3 regions of the Rhizobium sp. BT-226 genome follow, and region 2 is predicted to be linked to each of the others. Evidence: predicted binding sites of a transcription regulator. Region 2 holds the regulator's gene; each other region holds the start of a gene.
The links. Region 2 encodes HrcA, which represses chaperone genes, less so after heat shock. Its sites were predicted from a motif close to GTTAGCACTCNCNNNNNGNGAGTGCTAAC; they were not measured.
Positions count from the first base shown of each region.

Region 1 (5,558 bases), 1.0 Mb from region 2:
CGACGATGATACGACCGATCCGCGGCGTGTTGTTGCGCGGATCGAACGTATGCCATGCACCGTCGAGGAAGACCTCGATCCAGGCGCTGAAGTCCATCGGATCAACGACGGGAATACCGATGTCGCCGAGATGGCCATTGATGTATCGGGCAGGAATGTTAAGGCAACGGCACAACGCCACCGCGAGATGCGCAAAGTCGCGACAGACGCCGACACGTTCGTGGAATGCCTCGAAGGCTGTCCGCGTCGATCGTGCCTGCATGTAGTCGAATTGAATGTGGCCGTGAACGAAGTCGCAGATCGCCTGAACGCGGCCCCAGCCGGGTGAGACGGTGCCGAACATATCCCATGCAATTTGACTGAGACGATCCGTCTCGCAATAGCGGCTGCCCATCAGGTAGACGAGGCAATCATCCGGCAATTCCGAAACCGGGACTTCCCTGGCGCCTGGCAGCGACCTGTCCGCCTGGCCGTCGTCTTCGATCGTCGCATCGCCCCATATGGTCAGGTCGCCCGCCGGGGCAACCAGCCGAAGACAGCGGTTGCCGAAGAGGTCGCGATAAGTCGAAGTGGGAACATCAGGGGTGGTGAAGACCGTTTCCGGAATTCTGATGTCGGCCGCACGATCCTCATGCACCGACAACAGACATACCAATGCGGTCGGCTGTGGGCAGGTCAGCGTGATTTCATAGCCGTAACGGATCAACATGGAGCGTTCTCGCGCGTCCGGATCCGTCTAGCGGAAGTCCGCCGCAGTTAGAGTATAGAAGGCGCGGCGGCGGTAGGAATAGGCTTTGTGTGCCACGTCCTGAATGGAGTTGCGCAGGGCGTCGAACGACGAAAGCCACCTCGTTTCCGAAGGCTCGGTTCTTTGCAATGCGGTGTCGGATTTCGCCAGAGCGCCAACCTCGATGAAGAACAACACCTGAAACATGCCGTCATGGCCGACGAAGCGCACAGCATTTCTCGCTGCATCGAAGCTGCGGCTTTGGTTCAGGAAGGCTAGCGCCATGGTTGAACCGGCGGGGTCTGACGAGCACTCCGGGCGGCGTCCGACAGCCTGAGCCATTCCTTCCGGTATCCTATGTTGAGAAGATTGAAGGACATCATGTCTTTCCCGGCCTGCGAACGGCTCTTGCCGATCACGGCATGATCGGCGCGCACTGGAAGGTTTGCTGATACACGATAGACGGTCGACGAACGGGCGGATTCGATCCGGCGGTCGTGTTCGATCTCCATGGAGTAGCGGCCGGAAGCGCCACATTTGTTTTCCCACGTGCCGACGGCAAAGGCATTCCGTCTTCGTTCGGCTTCGTCTTCATGGCTGTTCACGATGTCAACCTTTCGTCATTCGGGCCGTGGCCATGGCCAAACGTCCTCTCGATCAGTGTTGCGCCGCCGCCGGCGGGCGATAGGTTTACCAGTTCCAGACTGTCTTCCGTCGCGACCCGCTCATGACGTTCATCGTCACTGCGGATGCGGTATTGCAGCATATTTCCTCTCAGAGGCAGCGTGGCGGTAATGCGGTATGTGTCGGGGAGCTTGGAGGGAACGACCAAGAACCCGTCCTTCACCCGGACAGTCTGCCCCACCTTGAAGATATGTGTTGCTGCCTCGCGCCGGATTGAGCGTCCATTGCGTTGCGGGATGCGCGTAGCGGTCATGACGGTTTGTGGTCCTTTTCGAGCGCGGTTTCGAGATCTGACAGGTGGATGGGCATCATCTGCTGCGTCGAACTCCGGGCGGCGATCGCCGGCAGGTGGATGAAGGCGCCGACCCGTCGCCAGGCAAGCCTGGAAACGCTATCGATCAATTCCTCGTCATAATCGACGCGGTATTCTCCGGCTGGCTGCGCCCCGTCGAAACCGGGCAGGCGGAATGGGGATGTAAAGCGGACGACGGTTTGTGTGGTGCGACTTGTCACGGCTGAGGCCTCCGCAGGAATACGCCGATGCGTTTCCTGTATCGTTGGGATCCAAACCGGACGAACTCGAGGCTGCCGGTACATCCGCGGTCAGCGCCAAGCTCATTCCGGATCGGAACAGGCGAACTCAACGCCGGAACGACGTCATGGATCGCTGTCGAGAATTCAGTGGTGATGGCGGGTCGTAGGTCTCTGACACCGCGAAGCCAAATCGGCCAAATCGACGAGATCTATCATTGCGCCACGATTGAGTTTAAATCAAGATAAATTATGATTTATCTATGAAAAACGCCAAATTAACTCTTCGTTTACGCAAATAAAACGGAACGCGACGGCGCAAAAAATTCTGGCCATTTCCTGATTATTACAAAATATCCGGTCGGATTGATTTCCTGAATATCTCAAAAAATTTCCACCGCGAAGAATATTTCTTGGCACTCCTATCAATCGAGTGCCACGAGTGCTATTTATGAATTGCAGCCGCCATACGCGCCGGCAGCAGAAAGACCTCTATGAAATTCCGTTCACTTCACGACCGCGTCGTCATTCGACGTGCGGAAGGCGATGTCAAATCCAAGGGCGGGATCATCATTCCAGACACCGCCAAGGAGAAGCCGCAGCAAGGCGAAGTGGTCGCAGTCGGCCCGGGCCTGCGCGACAAAAGCGGCAATCTCAACCCGCTTGATGTCGAGGTCGGCGATCTCATTCTGTTTGGAAAATGGTCGGGCACAGAGGTCACGATCGATGGCGAAACCCTTCTGATCATGAAGGAGACCGACATCATGGGCATCGTCGGAAAGACCGAAGCGGCTGCCGACAAAGCCGCCTGAGCGTCGAATTTGTGACCAGCATCTCAAGACCGAACTGGAAAGAAATATCATGTCTGCCAAGGAAATCAGATTCTCCACCGACGCGCGCGACCGTCTGCTGCGCGGCGTCGAATTGCTCAACAACGCCGTCAAGGTGACGCTTGGCCCGAAGGGTCGCAACGTTGTCATTGACAAGGCCTATGGCGCACCGCGCATTACCAAGGACGGCGTCAGCGTCGCCAAGGAGATCGAGCTCGAAGACAAGTTCGAGAACATGGGCGCGCAAATGGTGCGCGAGGTGGCTTCGAAGACCAATGATCTTGCCGGCGACGGCACGACGACGGCAACGGTGCTCGCCGCTTCCATCTTCCGCGAAGGCGCAAAGCTCGTCGCTGCCGGCATGAACCCGATGGATCTCAGGCGCGGCATCGATCTCGGCGTTATCGCCGTCGTCAAGGAAATCAAGGCGCGGGCGATGAAGGTCAAATCGTCAGGCGAGATCGCCCAGGTCGGCACCATTGCCGCCAATGGCGACGCCACTATCGGCGAGATGATCGCCAAGGCGATGGACAAGGTCGGCAATGAGGGCGTCATAACGGTCGAAGAGGCGCGAACCGCCGAGACCGAACTTGATGTCGTCGAGGGCATGCAGTTCGACCGCGGCTATCTCTCACCCTATTTCGTCACCAATGCCGAGAAGATGCGCGTGGAACTGGAGGATCCCTATATCCTCGTTCACGAGAAGAAACTCGGCAGCCTGCAGGCGATGCTGCCGATCCTGGAAGCTGTCGTACAGACCGGCAAGCCGCTGCTCCTCATCTCGGAGGACGTCGAAGGCGAGGCGCTGGCGACACTGGTTGTCAACAAGCTGCGCGGCGGCCTGAAGGTCGCAGCCGTCAAGGCGCCGGGTTTCGGCGATCGCCGCAAGGCCATGCTGGAAGACATTGCTGTGCTGACCGCCGGCCAGATGATTTCCGAAGATCTCGGCATCAAGCTCGACAACGTCACGCTCGATATGCTCGGCCACGCCAAACGTGTGCTGATCGACAAGGACAGCACCACGATCATCGACGGCTCCGGCGAGAAAGCAGCCATACAGGCACGTATCCAGCAGATCAAGGCGCAGATCGAAGACACCACTTCCGATTACGATAAGGAAAAGCTGCAGGAACGCCTGGCGAAACTCGCCGGCGGCGTCGCGGTCATCCGCGTCGGCGGCGCGACCGAGACGGAAGTCAAGGAAAAGAAGGACCGCATCGATGACGCGCTGAACGCCACCCGTGCGGCGGTCGAAGAGGGCATCGTGCCCGGCGGCGGCGTGGCACTGTTGCGCGCCAAGTCGGCGCTGACGGGACTGACGGGGGAGAACGCCGACGTGACGGCGGGCATCTCGATCGTGCTCAGGGCGCTCGAAGCCCCGATCCGGCAGATCGCCGACAATGCTGGGTTCGAGGGCTCGATCGTCGTCGGAAAACTCGCCGGCAGCAATGATCACAATCAGGGCTTCGACGCACAGACGGAGACTTATGTCGATATGATCGAGGCCGGCATCGTCGATCCTGCAAAGGTCGTGCGCACCGCTCTGCAGGACGCCGGCTCGATCGCGGCGCTGCTGATCACCGCCGAGGTGATGATCGCCGATATTCCCGCAAGAGACTCTGCGCCTGCGGCCGGAAATGGCGGCATGGGCGCTATGGGATACTGAGGCCAGCTTGACCCGGTCCGGCGTCGCCGGACGGCACAACCCGAATAACAGACAGGGAGAATTCCAATGTCCGTACAGAGCAGCAACAAGACATCGATCACCCAGCGTTTCGACAGCTACCAGCCATCCAAGACGCTTCTCGTCTGGGCCTGCGTCGTCACGGCGATCGCCACGATGATTATCGGATTCAGCTGGGGAGGTTGGGTAACAGGCGGCACGTCAAGCAAAGCGGCAGCCGCCGCCGGCGACACCGCACGCGGAGAACTGGCGTCGGCCATTTGCGTCGAGCGGTTCAATGCGGCGCCGGATGCGAGCGCTAAACTGATCGAGTTCAAGGCGATTACCGAAGGCTACAAGCAGCGTCAGTTCGTCGAGGCCGGCGGTTGGGCGACCATGCCTGGGCAGACCTCACCCGACAGCCGAAGTGTTCAAGCTTGCGCCACGGCGCTTGCCGTCTGACACCGTTTTTCCAGAGCGCTCCGATATATGTGCGGAGCGCTCCCACTGTTGAAGCAGGAAATGACCCATGATCCGTTTTGTGAAAAAAAGCGACCCGCAGCCACCCGCAGACGGCGCTGGCGACAACCGCTTCCAGAATATCCGCGAGGCAGCTGCCGACGAGCATAAAAAGGCCGCCAACGACAGCACGCGTCGCCGCCCGCCGCAGGCAACGGAAGATGACGATCCGCTTATCTGAGAGGGCACGGAAAGGCCGTCCTTGAACATATCTCCAGCGCAGCTGTGTAAAGCCGGCATATGGCGCCAGACAGGGACGCACCAGGGCTCCTTGAAGACCTAGCGATAATCCAGCCAGACCCCGCCGGCGTCGGCGGACCGCACGCAGTTTTCCACCCAGCGCACTCCTTCCAGTCCGGCATCGACATCGGGAAAGACCAACTCTTCGACCCCCGCAGGGGCAAGGCCGCGCTCTCTGTTGATAGCGAAGCCGAAGCGGCGATAGAGGTTCGCCCAGGCTTCGAAGAGACCTTCCGGGTGACCGCCGCCGATACGATCGTCGATCCTGGCCTCAGGATAGAGATAGTCCATGCCGCGCTCGAGAATGCGGGCCGGTTCGCCCTGGATCTCGTAGGCGAGCTGGTTCGGCCGTTCGTCCCACCAT
Region 1 is NZ_JAOYTI010000002.1:430,227-435,784, reverse strand. It holds gene OIU37_RS12255 (transglutaminase family protein) at 1-709, opposite strand, end outside; gene OIU37_RS12250 (DUF1488 domain-containing protein) at 737-1,012, opposite strand; gene OIU37_RS12245 (hypothetical protein) at 1,003-1,332, opposite strand; gene OIU37_RS12240 (hypothetical protein) at 1,329-1,664, opposite strand; gene OIU37_RS12235 (hypothetical protein) at 1,661-1,924, opposite strand; gene groES (co-chaperone GroES) at 2,437-2,754, shown strand; gene groL (chaperonin GroEL) at 2,804-4,438, shown strand; gene OIU37_RS12220 (hypothetical protein) at 4,505-4,897, shown strand; gene OIU37_RS12215 (hypothetical protein) at 4,965-5,135, shown strand; gene OIU37_RS12210 (Gfo/Idh/MocA family protein) at 5,234-5,558, opposite strand, start outside.
Region 1: the regulator HrcA is predicted to act here: its motif matches at 2,355-2,383, upstream of groES (co-chaperone GroES).

Region 2 (5,558 bases):
GCTGCAAGGCATCGGACGCGCCGCGCCGGCGTCACCTCTGATTTTAAGGCGATGGCGTCAGGCTCTTTCCTTGACAAAGCGCCTGCTGCCTCGCATCAAAACATGCCCGCGCGGATTGTGCTGATTTGTGACGGGACGTGAAGAAATCGGTGCATGCCCGATAACACGCAGTGCGAGGATGGAACGATCGGAATGGCAAGCGCAAGAAAGATCATCATCGACACGGATCCCGGTCAGGACGACGCGGCCGCCATCATGCTTGCCTTCGGCAGCCCTGATGAGCTGGAGGTGCTTGGAATCACCACAGTTGCCGGCAATGTGCCGCTTTCGCTCACCAGCCGCAATGCGCGCATCGTCTGCGAGCTCTGCGGCCGGACTGAGACGAAGGTTTTCGCCGGCGCCGACGCGCCGATCGCCCGCAAGCTGGTGACCGCCGAACATGTGCACGGCAAGACCGGCCTTGACGGTCCTGATCTCAGTGAGCCGACGATGGCGCTGCAGCCCGGCCATGCCGTCGACTTCATCATCGAGACGCTGCGCCGCGAGCCGGAAGGCACGGTGACGCTGTGCACGCTCGGGCCGCTCACCAATATCGGCATGGCCTTCCAGAAGGCGCCCGACATCGTCCCCCGCATCCGCGAACTGGTGATGATGGGCGGCGGCTTCTTCGAGGGCGGCAACATCACGCCGGCGGCCGAGTTCAACATCTATGTCGACCCCGAGGCCGCCGATATCGTCTTCCGCTCAGGCGTTCCAATCGTGATGATGCCGCTCGACGTGACGCATCAATTGCTGACCCGCAAGGACCGGGTGAAGCGCATGGCCGAGATCGGCACGGCGCCGGCAAAGGCCATGGTCGAGATGCTGGAATTCTTCGAACGCTTCGACATCGAGAAATACGGCTCCGACGGCGGGCCGCTGCACGACCCGACCGTCGTCGCCTACCTGCTGAAGCCGGAGCTTTTCAACGGCCGGGACTGCAATGTCGAGATCGAGGTCCAGTCCGAACTTACCGTCGGTATGACCGTCGTCGACTGGTGGCACGTGACCGAGCGCACGCGCAATGCCAGGGTCATGCGCCATGTCGATGCGGACGGCTTCTTCGATCTGCTGGTCGAACGCTTCGCCCGCATCTAAAACTTCGGTTTCCCTTCCTCGCGAGGAGGAAGGAAACGATCTCAGGCGTCCTTTTCGTCGAAGACGGAATTGGTTTCGGCTTCGGCCGGCTTGGGGCCGCCCTTGGCGACGCCGACCATGGCCGGGCGCAGCACGCGCTCGCCGATGGTGAAACCGGCCTGCACGACCTGCACGACCGTGTTGTTCGGCACGTCCGGGTTCGGCACCTCGAACATCGCCTGATGGAAATTTGGATCGAACTTCTGGCCAACCGGCTCCAGTTTGCGAACGCCGTGGCGCTCGAGAGCCGACAGCATGGCACGCTCGGTCATCTCGACACCCTCGATCAGCGTGCTCAGGCCGGCGTCTGCTGCAGCCTTTGTCTCCGGAGGGATGGCATCAAGCGCGCGGCGCAGATTGTCGGACACGGCGAGCATATCGCGGGCAAAACCCGCGACGGAATAGGACTTGGCATCCTTTACCTCGCGCTCGGTGCGCCGGCGCAGATTGTCCATCTCGGCAGCAAGGCGCAAATAGCGGTCGCGCAGCTCGCCGTTTTCGGCTTTCAAAAGCTCGATCGGGTCCGGCTGGGCGGGCTCTTGCTGCGCAGTTTCGTTCTCGACGTAGGCGGCAGCGTCGGCTGCGGCATCGGCCGCAGTTGCGTCAGGTCCGTTTTTCGTCGTGTCATCGGTCATGACGGTCTCCGGTTGGTGTCTTCAGATGCGCCCGATATCGAGGTTTGACCGAAAAAAATCAAGTCTGCGTGACAAAGAAGCGAAAATTCCGCGTGCCTGGCAGTTGCGTCAAAGCTGATTGCGCGAAAGGCGGGAGACGAGCTGGGCCGTATAGTCCACCATCGGCACGATGCGGGAATAATTGAGCCGCGTCGGGCCGATGACGCCGACGGCACCGACGATGCGATCGTCGTCGTCACGATAGGGCGCGACGATCAGCGACGAGCCGGACAGCGAGAAGAGCTTGTTTTCCGAGCCGATGAAGATGCGCACACCCGAACCGCTTTCGGCGAGATTGAGGATCTCGATCAGGCTGTCCTTCTTCTCGAGATCGTCGAACAGCAGGCGCAGCCGGTCGAGATCCTCGGCGCCGGCGAGGCCTTCGAGCAGGTTGGCGCGGCCGCGGATGATCAGCTGCGTCGGCTTTCCCTCGTCCGGGCTGCCGGCCCAGACAGCAATGCCGCGCTCGACCAGATCGCGCGACAGGGCATCGAGCTCGTGGCGGACGTCGTCCTTCAGCCGGCTTAGTTGTTTGCGGAGCTCCGGCAGGGTCTGGCCGGACATATGGGCATTGAGGAAATTCGCCGCCTCCGTCAGCTGTGAGGAAGTGACGCCCGCCGGCAGCTCGATGATGCGGTTTTCCACCTGATCGTGATCGCCGACGAGCACGGCCAGCGCCTTTGTCGGTTCGAGCCGGATGAACTCGACATGTTTCAGCACCGGATCGCTTTTCGAGGTGATGACGAGGCCGGCGCCGCGCGAAATGCCGGATAACATGCGGCTTGCCTCGTTCATCATCGATTCGACGGGATTGCCGCCGCTTTCGGCACGCACCTGACGGTCGATGTTGGCGCGTTCCTCGGCGGAGAGATCGCCGACCTGCATGAAGGCATCGACGAAGAAGCGCAGGCCGATCTGGGTCGGCAACCGGCCGGCGCTGACATGCGGCGAATAGATCAGGCCGAGCTCTTCGAGATCGCTCATGACGTTGCGCACCGAGGCCGGCGACAGCGACATCGGCAGGATTCGGGACAGGTTGCGCGAACCGAGCGGCTCGCCGCTTTCCAGATAACCTTCGACGATGCGACGAAAAATTTCCCGGGAGCGCTCGTCCAGCGCAGCTACGGCATCCGAAACCGACGTCGACCTGATGCCCATGAAGCTTTCGAACCCGCGCTGATGATACTTCCCGAAAATATAGTCAAACTAACACCCGTGGCAAAAGGGAATTTGCAAATGAGCGCCGCCAATCGTAGAAGCGGTCAAATAAACCCCAGGAGATAAGAATGCGGCCTTCAGGCAGAAAAATCGACCAGATGCGCAAGGTCTCGTTCGAGCGCAATTTTTCCAAGCATGCGGAAGGCTCCTGCCTGGTGAAGTTCGGCGATACGCATGTGCTCTGCACGGCGAGCCTCGAAGAAAAGACGCCGCCATGGCTGCGCAATACCGGCAAGGGCTGGGTCACGGCCGAATACGGCATGCTGCCGCGGGCGACCGGCGAACGTATGAAGCGCGAAGCCGCCGCCGGCAAGCAGGGCGGCCGTACCCAGGAAATCCAGCGGCTGATCGGTCGGTCGTTGCGCGCCGTCGTCGACCTGCAGGCGCTCGGCGAACGGCAGATCACGCTCGATTGCGATGTCATCCAGGCCGATGGCGGCACGCGGACAGCGTCGATCACCGGCGGCTGGATCGCGCTTTACGACTGCCTGAAATGGATGGAAAGCCGCAACATGATCAAGGTCGATCGGGTCCTGAAGGATCATGTCGCCGCCATTTCCTGCGGTATCTTCGCCAGCCAGCCGGTGATCGATCTCGATTACCTCGAGGATTCCTCGGCCGAGACCGATGCGAACTTCGTCATGACGGGCACCGGCGGGATCGTCGAGATCCAGGGCACGGCCGAAGGCACGCCGTTCAGCGAGGGCGAATTCACCTCGCTGATGCAGCTTGCCAGAAACGGCATCGGCGAACTGGTGGCGCTGCAGAAGCAAGCCGTCGAAGGATGAACCCCATGCTGGAAGGCATGTTGGAAACGGCGCTCTATGCGCGGGATCTCGACCAGGCGGAGGCGTTTTACGAAGACGTTCTCGGACTGGAAAAGATCGCCCGCGCCGCCAACCGGCATGTCTTCTTCCGCTGCGGGCCTGGCGTTCTGCTAATCTTCAACCCGGAGGAAACGGTGAAGCCGCCGGCGCCGGAAGCACTGCAGGTGCCGCCGCACGGCACGACCGGCCAGGGCCATGCCTGTTTCCGGGTGTCCGGCAGCAATATCGACGCCATGGCCGAGAAGCTGGCGGCGGCGGGTGTGGCGATCGAATCCGAGGTGCACTGGCCGAACGGCGGCCGCTCGATCTATTTCCGCGATCCGGCCGGCAACAGCCTGGAATGCGCAGAGGCTAAAATCTGGGGCATCGAACAGGATATCTGAATGCGCAAGCTTGAAACCAAGACCATCGTCGTCGCCAGCCACAATGCCGGCAAGATCCGCGAGATCCAGGAACTGATCGGGCCGCTCGGCTTCACTGCCAAATCGGCGGCGGAGTTGAATTTCGTCGAACCGGATGAGACCGGCACGAGCTTCGAGGAGAATGCGACGATCAAGGCGGTCGCCTCGGCCAATGCCGCCGGCATGCCGGCGCTTTCAGACGATTCCGGACTGGTGGTCGATGCGCTTGGTGGCGATCCCGGCGTCTACACCGCCAACTGGGCGGAGAGGGCCGACGGCACGCGCGATTTCGACATGGCGATGGCCAAGGTGGAAAAGGCGCTGCAGGATGCCGGCGCGACAACGCCGGAACAGCGCACGGCGCGTTTCATCAGCGTGCTCTGCCTTGCCTGGCCGGATGGGCACACGGAACTGTTCCGTGGCGAGGTGGAAGGCAGCGTCGTCTGGCCGCCGCGCGGCACACTGGGCTTCGGCTACGATCCGGTCTTCCAGCCCAAGGGCTACGACATCACCTTCGGCGAAATGAGCGGCGAGGAAAAACACGGCTGGACCGTCGGCAAGCCGCAAGCGCTGTCGCACCGGGCCCGCGCTTTCAAACTCTTTGTCGAAACCTGCCTGGAGGCATAAGGTCTGTCCGTGGGCACATCAGACACGCCAAGCCTGCTGCGCGATGCAGCACTTTTGCCCGATACCGGTGAGCCGGGCTTCGGCGTCTATGTGCATTGGCCCTTCTGCGCGGCCAAGTGTCCCTATTGCGACTTCAACAGCCATGTGCGCCACCAGCCTGTGGATCAGGAGCGCTTTACGGCCGCCTTCCTGACGGAGATGGCTGCAGTCCGGGCGATCAGCGGGCCGAAGACGGTGACGAGCATATTCCTCGGCGGCGGCACGCCCTCGCTGATGAAGCCAGAAACGGTCTCGGCCATTCTCGACGGCATTGCACGGCACTGGCATGTGCCTGCCGGCATCGAGATCACCATGGAGGCCAACCCTTCGAGCGTCGAGGCCGAACGCTTCCGCGGCTACCGGGCGGCCGGCGTCAATCGCGTCTCGCTCGGCGTGCAGGCGCTGAACGACCGGGATCTGAAATTCCTCGGCCGGCTGCATGATGTCGCCGACGCGCTGAAGGCGATCCGGCTGGCGCGCGACATTTTTCCGCGCATGTCCTTCGACCTGATCTATGCCCGGCCGGAGCAGACGGTCGAGGAATGGGAAAAGGAACTGAAAGAGGCGATCTCCTATGCAGTCGACCATCTTTCGCT
Region 2 is NZ_JAOYTI010000002.1:1,447,442-1,452,999, forward strand. It holds gene OIU37_RS17400 (nucleoside hydrolase) at 193-1,137, shown strand; gene grpE (nucleotide exchange factor GrpE) at 1,179-1,811, opposite strand; gene hrcA (heat-inducible transcriptional repressor HrcA) at 1,920-3,008, opposite strand; gene rph (ribonuclease PH) at 3,137-3,856, shown strand; gene OIU37_RS17420 (VOC family protein) at 3,853-4,278, shown strand; gene rdgB (RdgB/HAM1 family non-canonical purine NTP pyrophosphatase) at 4,279-4,923, shown strand; gene hemW (radical SAM family heme chaperone HemW) at 4,933-5,558, shown strand, end outside.

Region 3 (5,558 bases), on a different contig from region 2:
GCGCTGACATCATCGTCATGCAAGGTCCCGCGCCATGCTAATTGCACGTGCGGGACAGATTACCGGTCCCTCGTTTCGAAGAGGCCGCGGGCCGCCTCGACCATTGACTGCAGGTGATCGGGGTCGCGCACGCCCTGCCGGTAAAGCTCGATGATAATGCTCGCCGTTCGTTCGGCTTCGTCGCTGTCCTTTTCCACCTGGTATTCGGATCTGATCTTGTCGAAGATCCGCTGGCATATTTCAAGATCGCGGGAGTCCAGCGGTACCTGCGATCGGTTTTTGATCGTTTGAACCATCTCTATTCCCTCCGAAAAGGCCCGCCTGGAGTACAGGCGGGCCGGCAGTTGTTTAGAAGTCCATGCCGGCGCCAGTGGGCAATGGCGGAGGAGCGTCCTTCTTGGGCTTCTCGGCGATCATGGCCTCCGTCGTGACGAGAAGCCCGGCGATGGAGGACGCATCCTGCAGCGCGGTGCGAACCACCTTGGCCGGATCGATGACGCCCTGCGCATAGAGGTCGCCATATTCGCCTGTCTGAGCGTTCCAGCCGTAGGAGAACTCGCTTTTCTCGCGCAGCTTGCCGACGATAACCGAGCCTTCCGCTCCGGCGTTTTCGGCGATCTGGCGAGCCGGTGCCTCTACCGCGCGGCGCACAATCTCGACGCCGACGCGCTGGTCGCCATTGGCGGTCTTGACATTGTCGAGCGCCTTGACGGCGCGCAGCAGCGCCACGCCGCCGCCCGGCAGAATGCCTTCCTCGACCGCCGCGCGGGTTGCATGAAGCGCGTCGTCGACGCGGTCCTTCTTCTCCTTCACCTCGACTTCCGTCGAGCCACCGACGCGGATGACGGCAACGCCGCCGGCCAGCTTGGCAAGGCGTTCCTGCAGCTTCTCGCGGTCGTAATCGGAAGTGGTTTCTTCGATCTGGGCCTTGATCTGGGCAATACGGCCTTCAATGTCGGTCTTGGCGCCTGCCCCATCGATGATCGTCGTGTTTTCCTTCTCGATCGACACCTTCTTGGCACGGCCGAGCATGTCGAGCGTGACGTTCTCGAGCTTGATGCCGAGATCTTCGGAGATGACGGTGCCGGCGGTCAGGATGGCGATGTCTTCGAGCATGGCCTTGCGGCGGTCGCCGAAGCCGGGCGCCTTGACGGCAGCAATCTTCAGACCGCCGCGCAGCTTGTTGACGACGAGCGTTGCGAGGGCCTCACCTTCGACATCTTCAGCGATGATGAGCAGCGGCTTGCTGGACTGGACGACGGCTTCGAGGACCGGCAGCATCGACTGCAGGTTCGAGAGCTTCTTCTCGTGGATGAGAATATAGGGGTCTTCGAACTCCACCCGCATCTTGTCGGCATTGGTCACGAAGTAGGGGCTGAGATAGCCGCGATCGAACTGCATGCCTTCGACGACTTCGAGCTCGGTCTCCGCAGTTTTTGCTTCTTCGACGGTGATGACGCCATCATTGCCGACCTTTTCCATGGCTTCCGCCAAAAAGCGGCCGATTTCGGCATCGCCATTGGCGGAGATCGTGCCGACCTGGGCAATTTCGGAATTGTTGGAGATCTTGCGGGCGTTGGCCTTCAGTTCCGCGACGATGGCGCCGACCGCAAGATCGATGCCGCGTTTCAGGTCCATCGGGTTCATGCCTGAGGTAACCGCCTTGGCGCCCTCTTTGACGATCGCCTGGGCAAGCACCGTTGCGGTGGTGGTGCCGTCGCCGGCGACGTCGCTGGTCTTCGAAGCAACTTCACGGACCATCTGGGCGCCCATGTTTTCGAACTTGTCTTCGAGTTCGATTTCCTTGGCGACCGAAACGCCGTCCTTGGTGATGCGCGGCGCGCCGAACGACTTGTCGATCACGACGTTACGGCCCTTCGGGCCGAGGGTCGCCTTCACGGCGTTGGCCAGGATGTCGACGCCACGTAGCATCTTCTCGCGGGCTTCGGTGCTGAATTTGATTTCTTTAGCAGCCATGTCCTCACTCCTTCATAGGCAGCCAGAGCAATTCCAGGAAAAGTGCAATGCGGTTTCCGTTTGGAATTGCGTCAGAAATGAAAGGTTGGAGCGGTTCTGCGTTTCCATGAAAAGCTACGCGCTCCAGCATTGACGGATGTCCGCAGGATCTCACGCGGCCTGCTTTTTCTCGCCCCGGGCCTCGAGGATGCCCATGACATCGCTTTCCTTCATGATCAGCAGATCTTCACCGTTGATCTTGATCTCGGTGCCGGACCATTTGCCGAACAAGATGCGATCGCCGGGCTTGACGTCGAGCGCCTGGATCTGGCCGGCCTCGTTGCGTGCGCCGGGGCCGACGGCGAGGACCTCGCCTTCCTGCGGCTTCTCCTTGGCGGTATCAGGAATGATGATGCCGCCTTTGGTCTTTTCCTCTGAATCGACCCGGCGGACGAGAATGCGGTCATGAAGCGGTCGGAACGACATGTCTTCCTCCATCGAACAGTGATGACGTTGTTCCCTTAGAGCATGATGCCGAAAAGTGTGCGCGGTTTTCGGACGACATCATGCTCTAACTATATAATGTAGAACAGGATTCAGATTTTAGGCCGAGCAGGCCTAAAATCATCCTGTTCTAGCCGGACCGGATGACCAATCCGGGCGGGTGCAGGTTCGCGCGCGCGCCTTGCGCGAATGATCTGGTTCGACGATTCGGCAATTTCAAGAGGGCACGAAAGAAAAATTGGCACTCTCTGCCGGTGACTGCTAATGCCCGACAGGGAACAGACAATCGGCTCCAGCGTTTGAATAAAATGCTAATGGCATTGAGGCTTGAATCCGGATTTCGGCATTCCCAGTTCTTTGGTGACCGAGGCTTGATGAGCTCGGTCACCGTCCCACGTCTTTAGGAGTGAGTGACATGGAAGAGAACACAAAACTAATCAAAGACCTCAGTATCGCGGAACGCGAGGAAATCTTCGTCGATATTGCGCGGACGCTGGAGGGTACGGCGCGTGAGGCGCTTGTCGAAGGCAATACGCATTTTGCGGCAATTTCCAACAACATGGCTGAAGCGATCCGCGTTAACGCCGACGAACTCGCCCGTGACGACCCCGAAAATGCCGAGCGGGTGCTGCTACAGGCAACGGCGATGATTTCACAATTCGAGGCCGTGCATCCTTATCGCATGGTGAGTATGGCCGTTCATTGATCGCGCCCCGGGCGACGCGGCTCGTCACCCGCTCAAATCATTCTCTACGCGCGCGGAACTCTCCTTGTTTGCAGAGGTTATTGGATCACAACATCGAAGGTGATCCATGACGACTTCCAAATCCAGCGTGCCGCCAGAGAGCGGCACAGACGACGCGCGGTCCGCTGATACAGAACGGGCCGAGACCGATCGAAAAAGGGCATTGGAAACTGCCCGGCGCAACGCGAGTTCGGCATTGAGCCGCGATAGCGGCACCGAAACCCCAAGCCTGAAGCTAGCGAAAGAATATCTCAGTCTCGGCGGCCAACGCCGGTCGATGATCGATGACAATATCACCGATGTTCGCCACTGGGATAAGGATCCGCCGGAGGCCGAACGGTTCTGGAAGGAACGGGTGGAGACGCTTCCAAAGGATCAACGCAAGCAGGTGGAGGATTTCCTTCCAACCATCAACACGCCCTGAAGGGCCGTTCTTCGGACGGCTGATCGCAATGCGCTTGGAGGAGATCATGGCGATAGACAAGCACGAGCAGATACGCCAGCGCGCCTACGAAATCTGGGAGGCCGAGGGTCGCCCGGACGGCGCTGACCATCGCCATTGGCTGCAAGCCTGCGACGAACTGGCAGGCGCGGATGAGCATGAGACGCTGCAGAACCTGCTTGATGAAGACGACAGGGATGATGCGGCGCTGCTTCAAGGCGCCGGTGAGAGCGGCGATCTCGATCGGCGACGGGCCAGGCCTGTCCAGGCCGCCGTGGCTCCCGTCCCTGACATCGAGATGACGACGGGGGAAAAACCTTCCAGGCGGAAGATCAGGAAGACCGAGGGACCGTGATCGCCATGCAGCATCTCGACCATGCCATCCAGATTGCTCTTGCGGCCCATGAAGGTAAGGCGGACAAAACCGGCCGGCCGTTCTTCGAGCACTGCCAGCGGGTAGCACTCCTGGTCTCCGGCGACGAGACGCGAACGGTCGCTTACCTTCATGACGTCGTCGAGAAGGGCAGCGGCTGGACGCTCGACAGGCTGAGGGAAGAAGGCTTTCCGCCGGCGATCATCTCGGCGGTGAATGCTCTGACACGGCGGCCGGACGAGCCGGATGACGACTTCGTAAGACGTGCGGCGTCAAACCCGCTGGCCTTGCCCGTCAAACGGGCCGATCTCGAAGATAATCTCCGGCAGGCCGAACAGACCGGCAAGAAAACGGAAAAATACCAGCGCGGCCTGGATCTCCTGCATGACATCAGGAACGGACAATAGAGCCTCGGGCGGATTTGCCAATTCGGTGACAACTGCCTGCCCCGTCGGCGGTCGGCGTGATCGCGCGCATAACCCCGCTTTCATGTCATGTCCCGGGAGCGACCGTAACCTGCTCCGCTGCGGCGGAGGCCTTCTGGCCCTCTTTCATGCTTTGTTGGTAAACCACACCGTCGGGGCGCCGAGTACGCCTCCCGTGCGCATCGCCGTCTTCAGCTCGTCCAGCTTGCTGAACGACTGAGCCGCTTCCAGCGTGGCAAACTCGTGGGTGACGGTAATATCATTCGGATTATCGACGGCTCGATAAACAGCTTGCGCTGTCACCCCATTGGCCTTCTGCACTGGCGAAAAGGCATCATATACCTTGCGCCAGGCGGTGTAGTCGGAGACCTCGTGCCTTACGAATAACGTCGTCATATCATCCTCCCGCGTTGCATTTCCGGCTTTGGTCGAGACACATGTTACGATTGGACGAGGAACACCATGGTTTCGGGCAAGACGCCGTCACTCGCCATCGCATCGGCCGCTGCCTTGGTCTGCATGAAAGCCATCAACTTATCCATATCAGCAACGTCCATGACCAAGCCGACGCGGTTGGACGTCTGAGGGTCTGTAAACGTGCGAATGTTGGTGACGCCAACGGGTTCCAACACCTGCTTGCGTACAGGTGAAGCGAGCCAGTGCTTCGTGTCTTTGACGTCGTGACAGATCATTATGGTGGGCATTGCGTCCTCCTCTCAAGATTTCGGAAACTGAAAGCTGAGTATGCTGCTGCGCTTGGCCGGATTTCATTACAGCAATGTTGCGAAGAGTGGGTTTTTCTTATTCATTAGTTGAGGATATAAATATAATTATTGAGTAATTCGAAAATATTATGCGGCGGTGTTGAGCGCGCATTGGTTTTTTGAGAATAGCTTTGGTGGCGGTTCCGGAGTCAGCGAGCGTCATTGGCGCTAAGATATGATCGTGATGCCCGCACGGCGCCCATAATCCCGCAGTTCGAGAAGGAGATCGGCGTCCGCACCGACGTCGATGGATTGAACGACGTCGAGCCGGTCCTCTGCCATGCGATCCTCGAACAGGATGATGCATTGCTCGGGGTCGCACTGGCGGGACGTCCAGATCAACCCGTCA
Region 3 is NZ_JAOYTI010000003.1:882,329-887,886, forward strand. It holds gene OIU37_RS23705 (DUF6522 family protein) at 1-7, shown strand, start outside; gene OIU37_RS23710 (hypothetical protein) at 60-296, opposite strand; gene groL (chaperonin GroEL) at 349-1,977, opposite strand; gene OIU37_RS23720 (co-chaperone GroES) at 2,128-2,442, opposite strand; gene OIU37_RS23725 (hypothetical protein) at 2,876-3,166, shown strand; gene OIU37_RS23730 (hypothetical protein) at 3,273-3,629, shown strand; gene OIU37_RS23735 (DUF2934 domain-containing protein) at 3,676-4,002, shown strand; gene OIU37_RS23740 (HD domain-containing protein) at 4,008-4,427, shown strand; gene OIU37_RS23745 (cyclase) at 4,572-4,841, opposite strand; gene OIU37_RS23750 (hypothetical protein) at 4,886-5,149, opposite strand; gene OIU37_RS23755 (RES family NAD+ phosphorylase) at 5,378-5,558, opposite strand, start outside.
Region 3: the regulator HrcA is predicted to act here: its motif matches at 2,698-2,726, upstream of OIU37_RS23720 (co-chaperone GroES).